DNA from 4 places in the Cedecea davisae genome. Region 1 is predicted to be linked to each of the others. Evidence: predicted binding sites of a transcription regulator. Region 1 holds the regulator's gene; each other region holds the start of a gene.
The links. The regulator Fur, encoded in region 1, represses iron uptake genes when iron is present. The targets are predictions, from matches to a motif close to ATAATAATGAGAACNACTATCAA.
Positions count from the first base shown of each region.

Region 2: fhuF (siderophore-iron reductase FhuF) is a predicted target of Fur. The motif match lies at 2,672-2,694, and genes of this name have one in related genera.
Region 3: ACG1VR_RS07555 (TonB-dependent siderophore receptor) is a predicted target of Fur. The motif match lies at 2,471-2,493, and genes of this name have one in related genera.
Region 4: exbB (tol-pal system-associated acyl-CoA thioesterase) is a predicted target of Fur. The motif match lies at 1,953-1,975, and genes of this name have one in related genera.

Region 1 covers NZ_CP172054.1:3,541,148-3,546,182, forward strand. The annotation lists gene ybfF (esterase) at 120-896, shown strand; gene ybfE (LexA regulated protein) at 1,029-1,307, shown strand; gene fldA (flavodoxin FldA) at 1,487-2,017, shown strand; gene fur (ferric iron uptake transcriptional regulator) at 2,297-2,749, shown strand; gene chiQ (ChiQ/YbfN family lipoprotein) at 2,853-3,179, opposite strand; gene chiP (chitoporin) at 3,225-4,631, opposite strand.
Region 2 covers NZ_CP172054.1:4,165,845-4,170,879, forward strand. The annotation lists gene rsmC (16S rRNA (guanine(1207)-N(2))-methyltransferase RsmC) at 1-58, shown strand, start outside; tRNA gene ACG1VR_RS19845 (tRNA-Leu) at 180-266, shown strand; tRNA gene ACG1VR_RS19850 (tRNA-Leu) at 296-382, shown strand; tRNA gene ACG1VR_RS19855 (tRNA-Leu) at 429-515, shown strand; gene ACG1VR_RS19860 (DUF1435 domain-containing protein) at 553-792, opposite strand; gene ACG1VR_RS19865 (GGDEF domain-containing protein) at 1,059-2,123, shown strand; gene ACG1VR_RS19870 (hypothetical protein) at 2,233-2,598, shown strand; gene fhuF (siderophore-iron reductase FhuF) at 2,712-3,503, shown strand; gene ACG1VR_RS19880 (PTS sugar transporter subunit IIC) at 3,546-4,892, opposite strand; gene ACG1VR_RS19885 (PTS sugar transporter subunit IIB) at 4,906-5,035, opposite strand, start outside.
Region 3 covers NZ_CP172054.1:1,508,284-1,513,318, forward strand. The annotation lists gene ACG1VR_RS07550 (6-phospho-beta-glucosidase) at 1-210, shown strand, start outside; gene ACG1VR_RS07555 (TonB-dependent siderophore receptor) at 281-2,416, opposite strand; gene ACG1VR_RS07560 (ABC transporter substrate-binding protein) at 2,584-3,714, opposite strand; gene ACG1VR_RS07565 (hypothetical protein) at 3,930-5,035, opposite strand, start outside.
Region 4 covers NZ_CP172054.1:516,918-521,952, forward strand. The annotation lists gene yghB (DedA family general envelope maintenance protein YghB) at 1-419, opposite strand, end outside; gene metC (cystathionine beta-lyase) at 595-1,782, opposite strand; gene exbB (tol-pal system-associated acyl-CoA thioesterase) at 2,039-2,773, shown strand; gene exbD (TonB system transport protein ExbD) at 2,780-3,205, shown strand; gene ACG1VR_RS02960 (cytoplasmic protein) at 3,245-3,628, opposite strand; gene ACG1VR_RS02965 (hypothetical protein) at 3,633-4,034, opposite strand; gene ACG1VR_RS02970 (ESA_00282 family adhesion-associated protein) at 4,129-4,632, shown strand; gene ACG1VR_RS02975 (TIGR00645 family protein) at 4,735-5,035, shown strand, end outside.

The sequences.
Region 1 (5,035 bases):
ATCCCAACAGCGAACAGGAGGGGCGGCTTAAAGTCAGAGTAAACTGAATATTTGCCGCACGCCCGCAGGAATGCCAACATAATACCCTAACCAAACGCCCCAAAATAAAGAACTTTGCCATGAAATTAAATGCTCGCCTGCAAACTGCGCAACAATCGAATAGCAATTCCCCTATCGTGCTGATCCACGGCCTGTTCGGCAGCCTCGACAACCTTGGCATACTGGCGCGGGATTTGGGCAAGGATCACACCCTTTTGCAGATAGATCTGCGCAACCACGGACTTTCACCGCGCAACGATGACATGAGCTATGCCGCAATGGCGCAGGACGTCATCGACACGCTCGACGCTTACAACATAGAAAAAGCAACTTTCATCGGCCACTCGATGGGCGGCAAAGTGGTGATGGCCTTAAGCGCGATTGCCCCCCAGCGCATTGATAAGCTGGTGATGATCGACATCGCACCTGTCAATTACCACGTTCGTCGTCACGACGAGATTTTCGCCGGGATCCGCGCGGTAACCGAAGCAGGCGTGAAAACGCGCCAGCAGGCCGCTCAAATAATGCGTGAGCACATTGCCGAAGAGGGCGTTATTCAGTTCCTGCTGAAATCCTTTGCCGACGGCGAGTGGAAATTCAACGTTCCGGTGCTCTGGCAACAATATGAGCATATTGTCGGCTGGCAGCCGATACCTGCCTGGCAGAAACCGGCGCTGTTTATTCGCGGCGGCGACTCGCCTTATGTTGACGAAAGTCATCGGGAAGAGCTGTTAAGGCAGTTCCCTCTGGCCCGCGCCCATGTGATTGCCGGAGCCGGACACTGGGTCCACGCCGAGAAACCGGATGCGGTTTTGCGCGCAATTCACCGATTTATCGACGCTGATGCGAAAAACTGATTAAAAACAGAACGACCGGGACGCAGAAGTCGCTAACGCGTTGGCGCGAATGGCGCGCTGATGTATGATGGCGCGCTTAATTGCACCGGCACCCTGCCCCTGCAGCCAGAATTCCCTGTCAGTATCCTAATCATGGCAAAAGAACAAACGGACCGTACTACATTAGATCTGTTCGCGGACGAGCGTCGCCCCGGGCGGCCTAAAACCAATCCGCTCTCGCGCGATGAGCAGCTGCGTATCAATAAACGCAACCAGCTAAAGCGCGATAAAGTGCGTGGTTTGAAGCGGGTAGAGCTAAAACTGAACAACGATGCGGTCGACGCCCTCAACCAGCTTGCCGACGCGCGTAATATTAGCCGTAGTGAGCTTATCGAAGAGATGTTGCTCGAGCAGCTCAAAAAGCTGGCTTAAGCGCTTTATACGCGCTTCGAGAAATCTGAAATCATAAAACGGTGAGCGAAACCATGTTGCAGACTGTGCACCAGGGCGTGATAGCTGTTTCCGCTGGCGATTCTGTTCTGCTATGATTGCCCTATACGTGGGCATTTAACGGCCAGCATACTATTTAGTTTCAAGAGGTTATTTTACTCATGGCAATCGTAGGCATTTTTTTCGGCAGCGACACCGGTAACACCGAAAATATCGCGAAAATGATTCAAAAACAGCTCGGTAAAGAAGTTGCTGAGGTGCGTGACATTGCTAAAAGCAGCAAAGAAGATCTCGAAGGTTTCGACATTCTGTTGCTCGGCATTCCAACCTGGTACTACGGCGAAGCCCAGTGCGATTGGGATGATTTCTTCCCAACCCTCGAAGAAGTCGATTTCAACGGCAAGCTGGTTGCGCTGTTCGGCTGCGGCGACCAGGAAGATTATGCAGAATACTTCTGCGACGCGCTCGGCACCATCCGCGACATCATTGAACCGCGCGGCGCGGCGATTGTTGGCCACTGGCCAACCGCAGGCTACCACTTCGAAGCCTCCAAAGGCCTCGCGGATGACGACCACTTTGTTGGCCTGGCGATTGACGAAGACCGCCAGCCAGAACTGACCGCAGAACGCGTTGAAAAGTGGGTTAAGCAGGTTTCTGAAGAGCTGAATCTGGCCGATATCATTAACGCCTGATTTCAATGGCGCAAATGATGAATTTGCGCCATCTTGATAGATTGCAGCAATGAAAATAATTGCTACAAGTTTGTAACTTTCTCGTACATCCCTGTACAATGTCTTCCTGATAGCTTGGCTGATAATTACTGTAAATGGCGACGCCGCCACGATTTTTCAGCCTTATTTTGCACCATACTTGCGGTTCCCATTTAGAAGCAGCAGTTCTATAATGAGACGCATTACTCTTAACGCTCACTGCAGTTTGAGCGAATCGTTAAGCAACAGGACAATTTCCGCATGACTGACAACAATACCGCATTAAAGAAGGCCGGCTTGAAAGTCACGCTTCCGCGATTAAAAATCCTTGAAGTGCTGCAAGAGCCGGTAAATCATCACGTCAGCGCGGAAGACTTATATAAACGACTGATCGATATGGGCGAAGAGATTGGCCTGGCGACGGTCTACCGCGTGCTGAACCAGTTTGACGATGCCGGGATCGTGACCCGTCATAATTTTGAAGGCGGCAAGTCCGTTTTTGAACTGACCCAGCAGCATCACCACGATCACCTTATCTGCCTCGACTGCGGTAAAGTGATTGAATTCAGCGATGACTCCATCGAGCTGCGCCAGCGTGAAATTGCCGCTCGTCACGGTATTCGCCTGACCAACCATAGCCTGTATCTGTACGGGCACTGCGCTGAAGGCGACTGCCGCGAAGACGAAAACGCTCACGCGCCTAAAGAGAAGTAAAGCGCTTTAGCGAACGCCGCCCTACTCTGACGGCGGCGCTCAAAAAAACAAAAACCGGTGAATCGCTTCACCGGTTTTTTTATCGACTAAAGAAAGTAAAGCCTTAGCCGTTGTTGGCGCGAATTTCCTGCCAAATTTTGTCGCAGCGTACTTTTGCCGCTTCGTCATTGCCGCTTTTTCTGGCCTGGATACATTTCTGGTAGTCCAGCACGTTAACCGTTTCCTTCTCGGCAAAGGCCTGGTGCTGTTTTTCCTGGCGCAGCACGTTCAGCACGCTCTGGCAGGCTTCAATTTTATCCGGGTTACCTTCCGCAGTATTGATACAGGCGCTATAGGCCTGCTTCAGGCGTGAGTCTTCCTTCGGAGCCGCAGGCTGAACGCAGGCGGACAGGCTAAAGGCTACGGCGGTAACCAGCAGAATCTTTTTCATATTCTATCCTTATCAAAATCGGGCGCTTTCGCGCCCGGTTTCACATCAGAAGATGGTGAATGGTGCGATAACGATGAATTTCACGTCACGCTCATCCTGGAACATGTTGCCGTAACCACCGCCCCAGCTTGGGATGTCTGAGTGGTTGTCGTACTGGGTAAAGTGCAGTTTGAACAGCGTACCTTTAGCACGACCTTCCTGCACGGTGTACATCGCGTCCAGACTGTAAGAAGACTCTTTGATTTTGTTGGCCGCAAGATCCTGACGGTTACCGGCAGCATCAAGCGCCCAGGTAGATGGTTTCGCATCCCATGCATAGACATAGGAGCCACCCACTGCCCAACCCGGCAGGTTCCAGTTGCTCAGGTCGTACATTGCGCCGAAGAATACCGCTTTTTCGCCGTTGGCGTTGAAGTCAGAGCGGTTATCCCACCACACGTCGAGACGGCCGTTGGAGGAAGCGTAGGTTGGGGTCATACGCTGCAGGAAGTACCCCTGCTGGCCTTCTGCCTTAACCATGGTTCCTTCGAGACGCAGGTCAACCTGGCCTACTTTATAGCCGAAGGTCAGTGCCTGCAGCCATGCGGTGCCGTCGTAAATATCGTTGATGGTATTATTGCTGGCTTTATCGCGGGTGCCGTAGAACTGGTAGCTGGTGCTCAGAGGGCTGCCTGCAACATCAAATTTGTAGCTGGCTTTAGCAAAATACTGGTCAACGAAGCCCTGGGCCTGGCCGAATGCCCCTTCCAGAATCAAGTCATTTTTGAAGTCATACTTCGCGCCGATGGAGTGCAGATAGTCGACTTTGGTCTTTTTGTCGTTCTGATAGAACTTATCCGTTTCCAGGTGCCATGGAGCCTTGTACTCGTTGGTCCACATGTAGGAGAAGCTCAGCGCGCCCGCATCGCCATAGTCAAAGGCAGCACCGGCTTCAGCACCCTGATAGGTACCCGGCATAAAGCTCCAGTGCGGAGCCAGCAGGGTCTGGCCGGTTGGCTGGATGTAACCCGCACGCGCCCAAACCGGGCCATATTTAAATTTAGCCGCGGCCTTATAGAGACTGATCCCGCTCTTATCGCCGGAATAATCTTCGCTGTAGCCTTTATTTTTGGAAGAGAAAGCGATTTCGTTCGGGTGGCCGCTGGCGCTATCTTCAGCCATTTCAATCGCGGTGAATGCCGCAATATCGAGACCAAACATATCGGCCGCATAGCCGGACTGGAAGTCGAGGTTGGCGTTCCAGGTGGAGTGTGACAGGTTGGTTTTGTATTTGCCGTCAGCTACATCTTTACGGTCACGCTCACGTTGCCAGTAATAGACGCCCCCGGTCAGCGTTGAGTCATCAACAAAACCAGCCGCGCTAACCTGCGGAGCAACAACAAAGCCTGAAAGAGCGGTAACGCTTGCAATAGCAAGAGCAAGCGCACTACGTTTGCCACTAAACGTACGCATAATTAAATTCCTCTTTGACGTAAAAATCATCGCCTGACGTGAAAAGCGTCATGGACGAAAAAAGTAAAATTGCCTGACGGCTAAAAAGCGGTTTTTACATTACTCACCCGCATTACTGCTGCTCATAGACTATTTTTCGCGACGCGAATTATCAATGACTTTGTATGAGAGATTTCCTGGAGTATGACAGAGAGCACATAATCTATGTGCATTTGTAACAATTTCACACCACGGATTCTTCATCCTTCATTTCATTGATTAGCCATATAAAAAACTTTTGAGAGCGCTTTCATTATATGAGTCAGAAGATTACGGGATAAACAGGAATAAAAAAGAGGGTATTTTCAGGCTCTGTAAATGAGAATTAATTCGCAACGCGAATGTGTATGAATGGTTAAAGGAGT
Region 2 (5,035 bases), 620 kb from region 1:
AACCGGGCGTTTTAAAGTCTACCGTGCGGTTCTGTCGCGAGCGGCTAAAAAGCGCTAACCCGCCTTTGGTGCCGCTTTTTCCAGCAGTCAGGGGAGCGGCACCAAATTAACTGTTGACGAAGTTCAGAAAACATCTAGAATGCGCCTCCGTGGTTGTGATACTTCGGTATTACAGGTATGCGAAGGTGGCGGAATTGGTAGACGCGCTAGCTTCAGGTGTTAGTGTTCTTACGGACGTGAGGGTTCAAGTCCCTCTCTTCGCACCAACAACCACGCAAGATATCGTTCGCACTGCGCGAAGGTGGCGGAATTGGTAGACGCGCTAGCTTCAGGTGTTAGTGTTCTTACGGACGTGAGGGTTCAAGTCCCTCTCTTCGCACCAATGCGAAGACGATATCAAAACTCTCAGGCGCAAGCCTGAAACCTGTGCGAAGGTGGCGGAATTGGTAGACGCGCTAGCTTCAGGTGTTAGTGTCCTTACGGACGTGAGGGTTCAAGTCCCTCTCTTCGCACCACTTCTTAAATGAAGTTCCCCCGGTAAAACCCCATTTTTTATCCCGATTTCTCCAGATTCATCACGATAAGCAGCAGTCCGCTGGCAAATGCCACGCACGACGGCAGCAAAACAAAATGCCGCAATTTCTTGTGATACAGCATCAGTGCCGTCGCCAGCAGCCCCGCGACAACCAGCACCCGCCACTCGCTGAAAGAAAGATCCAGCCAGGCGAGCAGCGCCACCGCCATACCCGCCACCATTACGCTCCAGCCACCTTCGAGTCGTCGTTGCAGCATTTCAGCATCCCAATCATGATAATGATAACCAATATCATATGATAAAAATTCTCAACTGTCAGCGAGAAAACGTATCAGGGCTATCGCTGAAATAGCCGGAGTTTACCCGGCATTTAATGACAGATTTTCAGTAAGGTGATAGATTGAGCGCCGGCGTTAATACGCCATATAAAAATTCCAATAGTTACCAAAAAAGCAAACTACCCGCTTTTTTTTAGACAACACACACAACACCAGACGTTCTTACCCAAGACATAACCATCCCTATGACAGCCCAGACCTGGCGAGCACTACTCAAAGCAAAGCATCTGCTTTCATTACGTTTATTTTTGCTACTCAATGCCATATCAGCAGCCTTCTCGATGTTATTTCCGGTGAACCCGGTAATGCGCGTAACGCCGCCGGTGGTGATTATCCTGCTGCTTAGCGTGACGCTGCTCGGCTGGCAGTTGCTGAATAAAAAGCTGCTGATTAACCTGAATATGGTCTCGTTGCTAATTGGCCTGCTCTGGGCGTTGCATATATTCATTAAAAACAACGCTCTCGGCGATGTTGATGCCTCATTCCTGGTGATAAGCCTGATGTCGGTGCTGTTTATCGGCGCTATTTCCTTTATCAACAACATCGTCGCCTTTCTGCTGCATAGCCTGCCGGTCGCGCTGACGGTGCTGTGGCTGGACAGCGTCGATCACTGGCTGCGGGTGCTTTACTCCATCGCCCTACCGGCTATCGGCATTACCATTCAGCATATTATTCAAAAGCGTAACGACCGCTTCACGCAGCGTCTGATGAATAAGCTGGTGGAAGAAAAAGAGACGCTCAACGGCCTCAGTATGCTCGACCCGTTAACCGGCCTGTACAACCGCCGTGGTTTCCAGAACCGGCTGGAACACCTTCGGGCTTCCGGCCCCGGCAACCATTATGTGTTGCTGCTGGATATCGACTACTTCAAGTCCTACAACGATCATTACGGCCACGCGATGGGCGATCAGGCTTTGATCCGCGTTTCGGCCGCTATTCGCGATGCGGTACGTTCGAGGGACATCGTTACCCGCTACGGCGGCGAAGAATTTATGGTGATGTTGACCCATATTGACGGCGAGCGGGCGCTCCAGGCCGCGGAGAGGATCCGCCAGCGCGTTAACGATCTCGATATTCCCCACATGTTCAATAACGAAGTCGCCACCAACGTGACCGTGAGCATTGGCCTTGCGCCACTGCCGGACGAGGATATCGAAAACGCCCTGAGCCTGGCGGACAAAGCGCTCTATCAGGCCAAAAACCAGGGACGCAACAGTATTCTCACCAGCCAAATGGCAAGCGTGAGTTAACCGCTTTCCTCAGAGATTGCGGGGTTGCATCCCGGCGGCTTATTGTTCATATTTCAAACAATAACAATATGCCGCCAGCGGCAATACACCGTATCTCTGAGGAATAACAATGAATAAAATTTTGCCTGCGGCTATCGTTCTTCCCGCTCTTCTGCTCACCGCCTGCTCCACCAGCAGCCCCGGCAAACTCCAGGTAAAAGGCCAGCCGCTCACCAGCGATCCGGCTTACGTTTTACAACATCTCATCCCCATGCTGCCCATCACCAGCGGCTGCCGGGAAAAGCCCAAATCCGTTAGCGTAGCGCTGGTCAGTAAATCTGATGATATTCGTACCAACGCTGCCGGAACCGCGCTTATCTCGGGCTCAGCCAGGGAAGCGTGGAATTTTGATGCCTGCGGCCGCGCGATTCCGATGTATGTCACCTACTCTTTCTTCCCTGACGGCAAAACGGCATACAAGTTCGCCGCGAAATAATCTGAGCCTGAACCCGGCGATTGAAGCAACAGCAGCGAAATCATCTTGCCAATGATTTGCCCCATGGTTAGGATTGCTAATCATTATCATTTAGATTGGCTTCTGACGAGAACATGGCGCTTCAATCCCTTCAGCTTAGCGATGACGGCGGGTGTTTTATTCTCCCGTGGCCTCCGGCGCCCCCACCGCTGGCGGAAGCTTTGCGCGACTATTTCGCCACCCATCGTTCTTACTTCAACGACATCGTTAAGCTAAATGAACCTGCTCCGGCCAGTGCCATGCCGCTGAGCCGATGGCGTCAACCGGCGATACTGGCTTCTCTGATAGCAGCCTATGGCGACCATATCTACCGCAATCAGCCGCATCAATCGCGTGAACATAAGCCGCTGAAATCGCTCTGGGCGCAGTGGTATATTGGCCTGCTGGTGCCGCCGCTGATGATGGCGCTCCTGGCCCAGCGCAAAGCGCTCAGCCTGGCCCCGGAACGGATATACGTCGATTTCCATGAAACGGGCCGCGCCGCAAGTTTCTGGATAAACGCTGAAGAAGATGTGCAGCTAAGCTCCCTTGCTCCGCGCCAGCGCGTGGAAAAACTAATCGCCGATGTTTTAATCCCGGTTGTGGATGCGCTGGAAGCCAGCGGCGATATCAACGGTAAGCTTATCTGGAGTAACACAGGCTATCTGGTGAACTGGTTCTTAGGAGAACTCAAGCCGCTCCTCAAGGATGAAACTCACGCCCTGCTGGTTAACGCCTGCTTTTTTGAAAAACAGCTCTCCTGCGGCCTGGATAACCCGTTATACCGCACGGTAATCCCGCGCGAAGGGGTTCTGGTTCGCCGCACCTGTTGCCAGCGCTACAAGCTGCCCGATGTACAAAGCTGCGGCGACTGTACCTTAAAATAGAAAACGGCGGGTTTCCCCGCCGTTTTGACTCTGTTTTATCGATTAAGCCAGCTGTTGGTTTCCTTCCTCGCTCGCTCTTTGTGCTTCTTCTTTTTCCTGCTCCAGCAGCTGCTTCTCATACACTTTGAAGAACGGGAAGTAGATGATGGACGACACGCAGGCCAGCAGAATAACCAGAATCGCAGCGCGGAAGTCCCAGCCCAGCGCCCAGGCTGCGCCAATTGGAGCCGGTGCAGTCCACGGCACGACGGAAATCACGCGGCCAATCAGGTCAAGCTTCATCGCTCCCCACGCCAGCACGGCGTTAACCATCGGCGCCAGCAGGAACGGAATGAAGAACACCGGGTTCATCACGATAGGCGTCCCGAAGATAACCGGTTCGTTAATGTTAAAGCAGGTCGGAACAATGCTCAGACGGCCGATAGAACGCAGGTGGGCCGATTTGCTGCGCAGGTAGCAAATAACCAGCCCCATCGTCGCGCCGGAACCGCCAACTACGATAAAGAAGGTCCAGAAGGCCTCCATGAAAATGTGCGGCAGCGGCGCACCGGCGGCCAGCGCGCCCTGGTTCAGGCCGAGGTTGGTCAGCCAGAACATTTGCAGCATGCCGGAAACGATAGCCGCTCCGTGGATGCCAGCGAACCAAAGCAGGTGAGCAATCAACACCGCCAGTAAAATCGCAGGCAGCGAGTCCGCGGCGGAAACCAGAGGTTTGAACAGCGCCATAATAGCCTGAGGGATCAGCATATCGAACTGAGACTGAATAAACAGGCTCAGCGGATACAGCGTGAGCACGACAACCAGCACCGGGATCAGCAGGTCAAAGGAGTTTTTGATCATCGGCGGCACCTGGTCCGGCAGTTTAATACCGATGTTGTGTGCCTTCAGGAAGCGCATCATCTCTACGCAGTAAATTGCCACCAGAATGGCGGTGAAAATCCCGGTTCCACCCAGGCTATCCACCGGCAGCGTGCCTTTAGTTTTCGGCGCAGCCACCACCAGGAAAGCCATCAGGGACAGCATGGCGCACATAAACGGGTCGAGACCGTGAGACTTCACATAATGCTTGCCGAGGTTGTAGGCAATGGCCGCGCAAATATAGATAGACATGATGCCCATCGTCATATCAAACGGCGTCAGGATCTGGCCTTCAAACTGCTTCGCCAGATCCAGCCATGCGCGGGCAAACCCCCACGTAGTGGTTGGAGAGAACGGCGGGTAAGCGAACACCAGCAGGAACGAGCCGACAATCATAAACGGCATCGCCGAAATGAAACCGTCGCGGATAGCCATCACGTGGCGCTGGGAAGAAATGCGGCCAGCGACCGGGCTAACGTAGTTTTCAACAAAACGAAAAATTAAATTAAATGCAGCATGGTTGGAAGACATGGTGGCTCTCCTGTCAGGCTATCAACGCGAGTGCATCGGCGAGAATTCTGTCGCCGCGCATCATTCCGTAATCCATAGAGTTAATGACCGTGACCGGGATACGTTTGGGAGCGGCCTGAGCCTTAAAATCTTCCAGACGATAT
Region 3 (5,035 bases), 2.0 Mb from region 1:
GCAATTGAGGATGGCATCCCGGTGATGGGCTATACCTCCTGGGGCTGTATTGACCTGGTTTCCGCTTCTACCGGCGAGATGAGCAAGCGCTACGGCTTCGTCTACGTTGACCGCGATGATGCAGGAAAAGGCACGCTTGCGCGTACGCCGAAGAAGTCATTCCACTGGTATAAGAAGGTGATTGCCAGCAACGGCGGAGATCTGGAGTAAATCTCCTTTGTTTCCCCCTCCAGGCGGATGGGGGAAAACCCTCTCCGTCAGGAGAGGGTGAGGATGTTTATCAGAACGCGATAGAACCCTGTACGAAGAAGGTTCGCGGCTCACCAACGTATTTGCCCGAGTTGTTGTCGCTTGAGCGGGTGTAATAACGCTGATCGAACAGGTTTTTAATCCCTGCGCCCAGTTTCAGGTGAGACAGAGACGGGCCGAAGTCATATTCGCCGCGCATATTCCACACCATATAACCCGCGATATTGCCGTACTGGCCGTCCGCGCTTTCGTCGGTGATGTAGGTATCGCCGGTACCCGGAGAGCGTTGCTTAGACTGGGCAAAGCTGTCCAGATTCCACACCCAGTCTCCGGTCGCATAGCGGGTGCCCACGGTGTAAACCTGGCGCGAGTAATACGGCAGGTCTTTATCCGCAAAGGCGCCGTTGTCGCTGGTGGCTTTGGTGTAGGTATAAGTCGTGTAAAGGCTCACGCCGTCCAGCGCGCGGTTCAGCTCGCTCAGATCGTAGTTAAGCGCCAGCTCAATCCCCTGGTGTTTGGTTGCGCCAAGGTTAGTCCAGCCCACGGTGTTGCTGATGTATTGCAGCTGATCGTCAAAGTCGATGTAGAACAGCGTTGCTTCGGCTTTGATTACCGTATCGTCGTAGCGGGTACCCACTTCGTAGGTATGCGCTTTCTCCGGCGTCAGGCCCGGTGCAGGCTGGCTGCCGTTGCCGCCTTTGGTCAGCTGGAAGTATTGCATGCTGCCAAACGAGGTGCTGGCGTTGGTGAAGACATTCCAGGAATCCGTCAGGTGGTACATCACGCTGATAGAAGGCAGCGGCTGGCTGTAGTTCTTCTCGCGGCTAATGTTGTTAAAGTCGTCGCTTATGTGGGTCTTGATGCTTTCATAGCGCATGCCCGGCGTAATGGTCCAGTTGCCGACGTTGATGGCATCATCAATATAAAATGCGTTTGCCGCCGTGCCGCCGTAAGTGTGCTGATAATAGGTCGATGCATCAGGCTGTTGCCAGGTTTTGTCCGGGTTGTAGCTGGTCGAGCGGAAGGCTTTTTCATCCGCAGTTTCGTTCAGGTAACGATAACCGACGGTGACTTCATGAGACATATCCCAGAAGCGGAACAGCTGTGAATAAGAAGGTTCGAAAGCCCAGGTGGTGTAATGGCGCGGGAAGGAGCCCATCTGGAACAGGCCTTTGTTACCCACCTTTTGCGCGATATCGCTGCCGCGATAGCTGTCGGTGAAGTAGGTCAGGACTTCGAGCTGCTTGTCATCTTCGCTGTGCTTATATTTGAAGGACATATCCTTGCGGCGGCCTTCAAACTGATCCCACGCGCGGGTGGACTGGAACGGATTAGCCGCATATTGCGCGCTGGTCAGGCCGCCCGGCATGCCTGCTTTAGCATCGTAATAGTGGAAGTTAGCCTGGAGTTCATCGCGTTCGGTGAAGGCGTACTTCGTCTTCAGCATAAAGTCGTCGATGTCGGTATTGTCGTTGCTGTCGCGGTAGCCCTGGCCGTGCAGGCCGGAGTACAGCAGCTCGGCACCCAGACCGTTATCGGACGTGCCGCCGACGGAGGCGCTGGTCAGCGTTTTCAGGCCGCCGTGGCTTGCGCCCTGGGTCTGAGCGCTAACGGTGCCGCCAAAATCTTTTGGAATGTCGCGGGTGACGAAGTTAATCACGCCGCCGACGTTTTGCGGCCCGTAACGCACCGCACCGCCGCCGCGAACCACGTCAACGGACTGAATATTGCCGATGCCCAGCGGAGCCATAGAAAGCTGAGGCTGGCCGTAAGGGGCGACTGCCAACGGCACGCCGTCCATCAAAATGGTGGAGCGTGGAGACAGGCGCGAAGTCAGGCCGCGCACGCCAACGTTGAGGGAAATATCGCTGCCGCCGGTGCCGTTGCTGTCGCGAACCTGAACGCCAGGAATGCCCTTCAGCGCATCGGCGACGGTTTCGGAACCCTGCTCGCGCAGCTGCTGCTCGGTTACGATCGAGCGGGCACCCGGGTGGTTAAGCAGTACGGTGCTGTTGTCCGGGTTATCCAGCCAGTTACCGACGACGGTAATGTCATCAGCCGGTTTCTCGGTTTTGGTTTTATCAGTTTGAGTTTGTTCTGCGGCAAGCGTCGGTAACGCAAAGGCTATCGCACTGGCCAAGAGAGAGACACGAAAGAGGGGGCGCATCATCATTCCTTTACAACGTGGGTTTGCTGTTATGTTATTTTTTTGGAAATGACAATCTTAATGATAATTATTTTCAAGTAAATAGTTTTGTTGCGGAATAATTCGGGATAAGGCGAAAAGTAAGCAAAGAAAGCCGAGTCTTTATTTCAGACCCGGCTCGGGTTGGATTAAGGCGTTACCCAGAACACGCCGCAGTAGTCCAGGGCGGTGAACTGTTTATGCACCTGTTCGATGTCGGCCTGCGGGTCGATATCTTTAAACAAATCCGGGTGCAGGAATTTGGCGATGGTTTCCACGGCGATATAGTTCAGCGGTGAGTCGTAGAACTGGTGGTAAATCGCCATAACACGCTTCTCTTTTACCGCCGTAAGCACGTTGATTCCGGTGCGGTTCATCAGCGCTTTGAGCTTCTGCTCTGCAACTGCTTTATCGGCAACGTAGCCCAGCGGCACGGCCTGAGGCGAACGGTTGCCGCGGTTCCAGTCGGCACCGGTCATCAGGTAGAAGTCCGGATTGCTGGTGATAACCTGCTCGGTGTTCACCTGGCCGCTCATTTCAGGGAACAACTTGCTGCCGATGTTATTCCCGCCGGCGGTATCAATAAACTGCCCATAGCTACCTTTGCCGAAGGTCTGGCAGCATTCGTCGCCGCGAATGCCTGCCGCACGTTCAATAAACACGCTCGGGCGCTGCTCCGGCTTCAGAGTGGCAACGCGCTCGCGCACCAGGTTCATGCGCTGCTGGTAATACTGAATAAAAGCATCGGCGTTTTTCTGCTCATCAAACACTTTACCCAGCAGTTCGATGCTTGGCAGGGTATTGGTCAGCGGCTGCTGGCGGAAATCGATAATCAGTACCGGAATACCTACCTTTTCCAGTTGGCCCAGCACGCCGCTGTTCTTAAGTTTTGGCAGGACGCCAATATCAAAAATGATTAAATCCGGCTGCAGGCTCACCGCTTTTTCTACGCTGAAGTCGGTGTAGTAGGGGTTTTCAAACATGGTGATTTTGCTGACCTGCGGGAATTTTCTCGCGTAGGCCTCCGCCAGATCCGGCGCTTTGGTTTTTAGCGAGTTATCCCAGGCGATAACGTCCTGGAGAGGATCTTTCGGGTGGATGATATTCAACGCCAGCAGGGCGCGGGCATCGGCCAGCATCACGCGTTTTGCCGGGCCTGGCAGGGTAACTTCGCGCCCGGCGACGTCGGTAACTACAATCGGTGCAGCCTGGGCCGCGCAGCTCAGTAATGCAACGGCGGCAAGCAGCCAGCGAGCTTTGGCGGTAAACACTGTGAACATGGATGACCTTCAGAACGGGGAACATTTCGAAAGGGAATGATAATCGATCTCATACCGTTTGGAACGGGGCTGCGGGAATTTTTCTGAGCGCCAGGATGCGGCCGCGTGTGGAACCTCAGGATTTAGTGCTGGTGATTAACGGACTCAGTGAGCAATAAAGCGCCGTCCTCCAGACCGGAGCTTTATCTATTCACACGCGCTTTGTTTACTGGCTATCAGTACAGCGTAGCCAGTTTGCGCCTCACGCTGGCGGGCGATATATCGCCATTGTTGTTGTACTGAAAGTCAATCTCGCCCAGGAGTTGATCATAGGTAATACCGTTGGTGCTGGAGAAACTCAAAATCGGCAAAGGGATTGTTGATTTTTTTAGCAGCAACGAACTGACCCGGCGAAATTCTAGTTTTTTTAATCGATAGGATCTTTTCCCATCAGCACTGTGTATCGCTCCTTCCGGGGATTTGACGTTGATTGAATCATGTAAGGCTGGGGGTGTGCCGGGAATAAGCTCGTAGTGAGACACAACATTGATCACGCAAGCCTTATTTTGGCTATCTCTCTCCTGGGAGAGTAAAGTTTTTCTCAAATGATCGATTGTTTCATTCACCAGACTTATTCTTTTATCCACCATCGCCATTTTTTTCAGAGAAAGAACTTTCTTGAGATTTTTCTTACCATCAAGAGTGATGAATATTGGGGTTTTTTCTACGCTGCTAATGTTTTTTGTGTTGTGAAAAACATTATCTAATGCCATTTTTTTATTATTGGTTTGTTGGGTGTCAACCAGAGTCAGACCATCCTTGCTGTAGACTTTACCTAATGCCTTATTTTCCTCCAGTAAGGGTAATGGCTGGCACAGATGCATTCCATTCTCTGTCTCGTACATGGCAACGGGCATGATTTTCCATTCAGCAAACAAATTGGCATTCTGAGAGAGTGTTGTGATCTTTACGTTGCTCTTCTTAGCCGAGAATTCATTCTCTTTACCCACTACTGATTTTGATGTTTTACTCTTTATATTTAATAACTCTAAAGCGAGTCGGGCACCAACGGCGGTACGCGGCATAACCATATACGTGCTGGCATTGGCCATTCCACCTGCCTGTAGTCTGAGTTCACTTTTCGCTTCTATTTTAATAACAAATTCTTTTTCCTTTATTTTTTCAGCCTCAGATTTATTAATAATTATATTCTTAATCTCTGATTTTTTTTGCGGGTTGGAAAATTGCGTGGCAAACTTATAGAAGTTATCTTCCGACAGATCAAATGAAAAATCATTTCCAGAAATACATTTCGCCGCCATTATAGCATTGGCCTCGAAAG
Region 4 (5,035 bases), 1.9 Mb from region 1:
GGCAGCAGGGTGCGTACAAATGCCAGGAAGCGGCCAACCAGCAATGCCAGCAGGCCGTGGCGGTCAAACATTTGTGTCGCGCGCTGGTGGTATTGCGTCGGGAGCTGATGCAGCCAGCCTTTTACGGTTCGGGTATTGCCGAGCCAGCGGCCCTGCAAGTAGCTCAGCCAGCAGCCCAGGCTTGCGGCAACGGTCAGAATAACCAGCGTCGGAACAAATCCCATTACCCCTTTCGCTATCAGCGCACCCGCGAGCAGCAACAGGCTATCTCCCGGTAAAAACGAGGCGGGAAGCAGTCCATTTTCCAGAAACAGCGTTGCGAACATAACGCAATAAACAACACCAATAACGTGGGGGTCGGCCAGCGCGGCAAAATCGTGATGCCAGAGCGCCTCGACAATATTTTGTATAACAGCCATGGGTATTCCTGTGGAACCGCTTATTGAGCTTGCCTGAGTATTGCACCCGCAACTTAGGCTCACCTTAATTTCTACACATTGTACCGCTAAAATGCCTGCGACACCTTGATCCCAGGCTCAACAAAACGCCGATGATGGCAAAAAAATGCTCCACGTTGGCCGCAGGGCGGAAAAATCAGGCTATACGCTGGAAACCTGCCGCCAGATCGGCAATCAAGTCGTCCACGTTTTCGAGCCCAATATGGAGGCGAACCAGGGTGCCGCTGAAGTCTACTCCGCCTGCGGGGCGGATCTCCGCCAGCTCATCGGGCTGATTAGCGAGAATAAGCGATTCATAGCCGCCCCAGGAATAGGCCATGCTGAAATAGTCGAAGTGATTGAGATACTGTTCATACTCAGCGTCGCTCAGCCGTTTTTTCAGCACAAACGAAAACAGGCCGCTGCTGCCCGTAAAGTCTCGTTTCCAGTATTCATGTCCTTTACTGCCCGGAAGCGCCGGGTGGTTCACTCTTTCTACCTGAGGATGCTGCGCCAGCCATTCGGCGACTTTCAGGCTGCCTTCATGGTGCTGGCGCAGGCGAACGCCCAACGTGCGTATTCCCCGGCTGGTCATATAGGCGGTATCTGCATCCACCATTTGCCCCATCAGATAGGCGTTTTCGCGAAGCTGGTCCCAACATCGGGCGTTTGACACGGCGGTGCCGACCATCGCATCGGAGTGGCCGATTAAATATTTCGTGCCCGCCTGAATAGAGATATCGATACCAAAGTCGAGGGCTTTGAACAGCACGCCTGCGGCCCAGGTGTTGTCGATCATAATAATGGCTTCGGGCGCAACACGTCTGACGGCCTGGACAATCGCCGGGATATCGTAGACTTCCATGGTGATAGAGCCGGGGGACTCAAGAAACACGATTTTGGTGTTGGGCTGAACGAGGCTCGCAATAGCCGGGCCAATTTCCGGATCAAACCAGGTGGTTGAGACGCCGAGCTTAGAGAGGATTTTGCTACAGAAATCCTGGGTGGGTTCATACGCCGTGCCGGTGACCAGAATGTGATCGCCCTGTTCAACAAAGGCCAGAATGGTGTTGGCGACGGCGGCGGCTCCGCACGGGAACAGCGCGCATCCGGCACCTCCCTCAAGTTCGCACATCGCTTCCTGTAGAGAAAAATGGGTCAACGTACCCCGGCGGCCATAAAACAGCTCGCCTTTCGCGCGGTTGGCGGTGGCCTGTTTTTTGGCCTCAACGCTCTCAAAGACCAGAGAAGAAGCGCGTTGAATAACGCTGTTAACCGAACCCTGGGTAAATTTCTTGCTGCGCCCGGCGTTCACCAGCGCCGTTTCGATGTGCTTTTTCGCCATTTTTTATACCCCGTTTAACCATCTGGATGTCTGGACGTAAATTAACACAGAATGGGCAAAGGGCATCATGGCGTTTTTTCAGGTTGGCTAAAAAAGTCATCATTTCGCCAACCGGCCGCTTTTCCTGCGTAAGCTCAAGGAATGACTCAACAAATTCGGGCACTCTGCAAATACTAATGAGAACGACTATCAATTCGATAGTTTTTTGATATATTAGTCTCAGTTTTGACATTTATTTCTCGCTGGAGCGTAAGACGTGACGAGTAACCTGATGCAGACGGATCTGTCCGTTTGGGGCATGTACAACCATGCTGACATCGTAGTTAAGATAGTGATGATTGGCCTGATTCTGGCCTCCGTTGTCACCTGGGCAATCTTCTTTAGCAAAAGCGTGGAGCTGATTACCCAAAAACGTCGCCTCAAGCGCGAACAACAGCAGCTGGCTAACGTCCGCTCTCTTAACGAAGCGAGTAGCGCGGCGGAAGCTTTCGACAGCAAAAGCCTCAGCACTCTGTTAATCAATGAAGCGCAGAATGAGCTGGAACTCTCCGCCGGCGTTGAAGATAACGAAGGCATTAAAGATCGTACCGGCTTCCGTCTTGAACGCCGCGTTGCGGCCGTCGGGCGCCATATGGGGCGCGGGAACGGCTTCCTGGCGACCATCGGTGCGATTTCCCCGTTTGTCGGCCTGTTCGGCACCGTTTGGGGCATCATGAACAGCTTTATCGGTATTGCCCAGTCACAAACTACCAACCTGGCTGTTGTTGCGCCGGGGATCGCAGAAGCGCTTTTGGCAACGGCAGTTGGCCTGGTAGCCGCTATTCCGGCGGTTGTTATCTATAACATCTTCGCCCGTATGATAGGCAGCTACAAAGCTACGCTAAGCGACGTTGCGGCGCAGGTTCTGCTGCTGCAAAGCCGTGACCTCGATCTGGACGGCAACGCACAGCCTCGTCCGGTGCGTAACGCCCAGCAACTGCGTGTAGGTTAATGCCCCATGGCAATGCGTCTAAACGAAAATCTCGACGACAATGGTGAAATGCACGAAATTAACGTCACGCCGTTTATCGACGTAATGTTAGTTCTGCTGATCATCTTTATGGTGGCAGCGCCGCTGGCAACGGTGGATGTGAAGGTTAACCTTCCGGCTTCAAGCAGCCAGCCGCAGCCGCGCCCGGAAAAACCGGTTTACCTGTCGGTTAAGGCAGACCATTCGATGTTTATCGGTAACGATCAGGTAAGCAAAGAGTCGATGGTTAACGCGCTGATAGCCGCAACGGAAGGCAAGAAAGACACCACTATTTTCTTCCGTGCGGATAAAACCGTGGACTACGAAACGCTGATGGACGTAATGGATACGCTGCACCAGGCGGGGTATCTGAAGATTGGTCTGGTAGGCCAGGAAGTCACGAAGGCGAAGTAACAGTAGCGTCCCTCTCCCTGCCGGGGAGAGGGTTTTAATCTACAGCGTCGAGCTTTTCCACGTCTTCTCAGCTAAACCCCGGGTAATAGAAAGCGTCTCGGTTTCCTGCTCTTTCAGGCGCTGGTAATGGCCCTCCAGCCGCTTCAGGATCTGTTCTTTAAGCCTGGGTTGGCCGCTAAGAATCTCTTCCAGCACCGCGCCGTACACCTCTTCTTTAACCCGCCACGGGTAAATCTCACGACGATTCATCCATTTAAGGTCAACCAGCGCCGAAGTAATATCCGTTACCTTTTGTGTATTACGGGTAATATTTTCATTCTTAAGGCGTACCAGTATTGCCATATTTTTACTTAACGTAAATTGATGGTCTTTATTCTCGTCGGCGTTGATTAATACCGGCTGATTTTTATCAGGTTGTGCCATGACATTAATCCTCAATGGAATAGCATAACGGCCAGGGTTTTTCCTGGGTCATTTGATTAACCCAAATTTCCTGTTGCTTACCGTTAACCAGCGCTGTTTTATCTTCAATGAGCATCTGTAAATCGGCGGCGCTAAAAAGCTCTTTTTCTACCAGTTCTTCCATCAGGGCGTGCAGCGCCTCAATCCTTACCGCACAGAGTAAGCGTTCTTTTATATGGCGATCGGTTTCTTCAAGCAGGCGGTTCTTAGCCTGCCCGGCGTAATGGCTGCCGCTAAGGATGGTTTTTTCCAGCGTTAAAATCTTATCCTGAACGACTTGCGGCGTGTTACTATTTTCTGATTCTGCAGGGAGCGTTGACGGTGCAACGACAGGATAGCGCCGTGGTAAGAAGTGTTCAGGCAGCATCGCATGCGATCCTTTGATATCGGGTTCAATATTCAGGTTCAGAGATGCGCGGTATGATGCCTCAAATCTAAAATAAAAAAAACAGGAGTTTCTTATGCACAGCATATTTTATTCTATTGTCACAATTTTGATTTTGTTATGCGCGGTGCTGGTAATGCGCAAGGAATTTAGTTCGCCTGATAATAAAAAGAAAAATGGCTCCGGGAAAATAGAGCCAGTGTCCAGTAGCGAAGAGCGTGAGGATTATTTTGGCATGTTGATGTCAAAAATTACCCCCAGCTATTACTGGCGTATTAATAGTGAGTATATAGATTTCACGCATGCCACTATTAAAAAGATGCGCATCGAAGAACTGACTTCACAGCCAATTTTATTTAGTGCTCAACGCCGCTGCAGCGATTTAAACTCGGCGGTGTACAAATATTATGACAATATCAAAAAGCGCTGCGCCGAAGGCGAAGAGGTGCCGCTGACGGATATCGAAGTGCTTAACCTGCGTCAGTGCTTTAATGAGTTCAGCCGCGAAGCTTACCCTGAGCTGGTAGCGCTGGTTTGGCCGCAGTATCAGCGCCCGGAGATAGACCTCGCGAGCATTTAAGGCTTTGGCACGGCAAGGTGGGGCGGGCACAACGTTAGCCTCACTATTGTTAACCTGAATTCGCTATACTGGCGCTCTTTTTGGATTTCCAGACAGGACATTATGGAACGTTTTATTGAGAATGCGATGTACGCCTCGCGCTGGCTGTTGGCCCCGGTTTACTTCGGTTTGTCGCTGGCGCTGCTTGCCCTGACGATTAAGTTTTTCCAGGAGATTATTCACGTTATCCCGAATATCTTCTCGATTGCGGAAGCCGATTTAATTCTGACGCTGCTCTCGCTGGTGGATATGGCGCTGGTCGGCGGCCTGCTGGTGATGGTGATGTTTTCGGGCTATGAGAATTTTGTCTCCACGCTGGATATCTCGGAAGGGAAAGAGAAGCTTAACTGGCTGGGGAAAATGG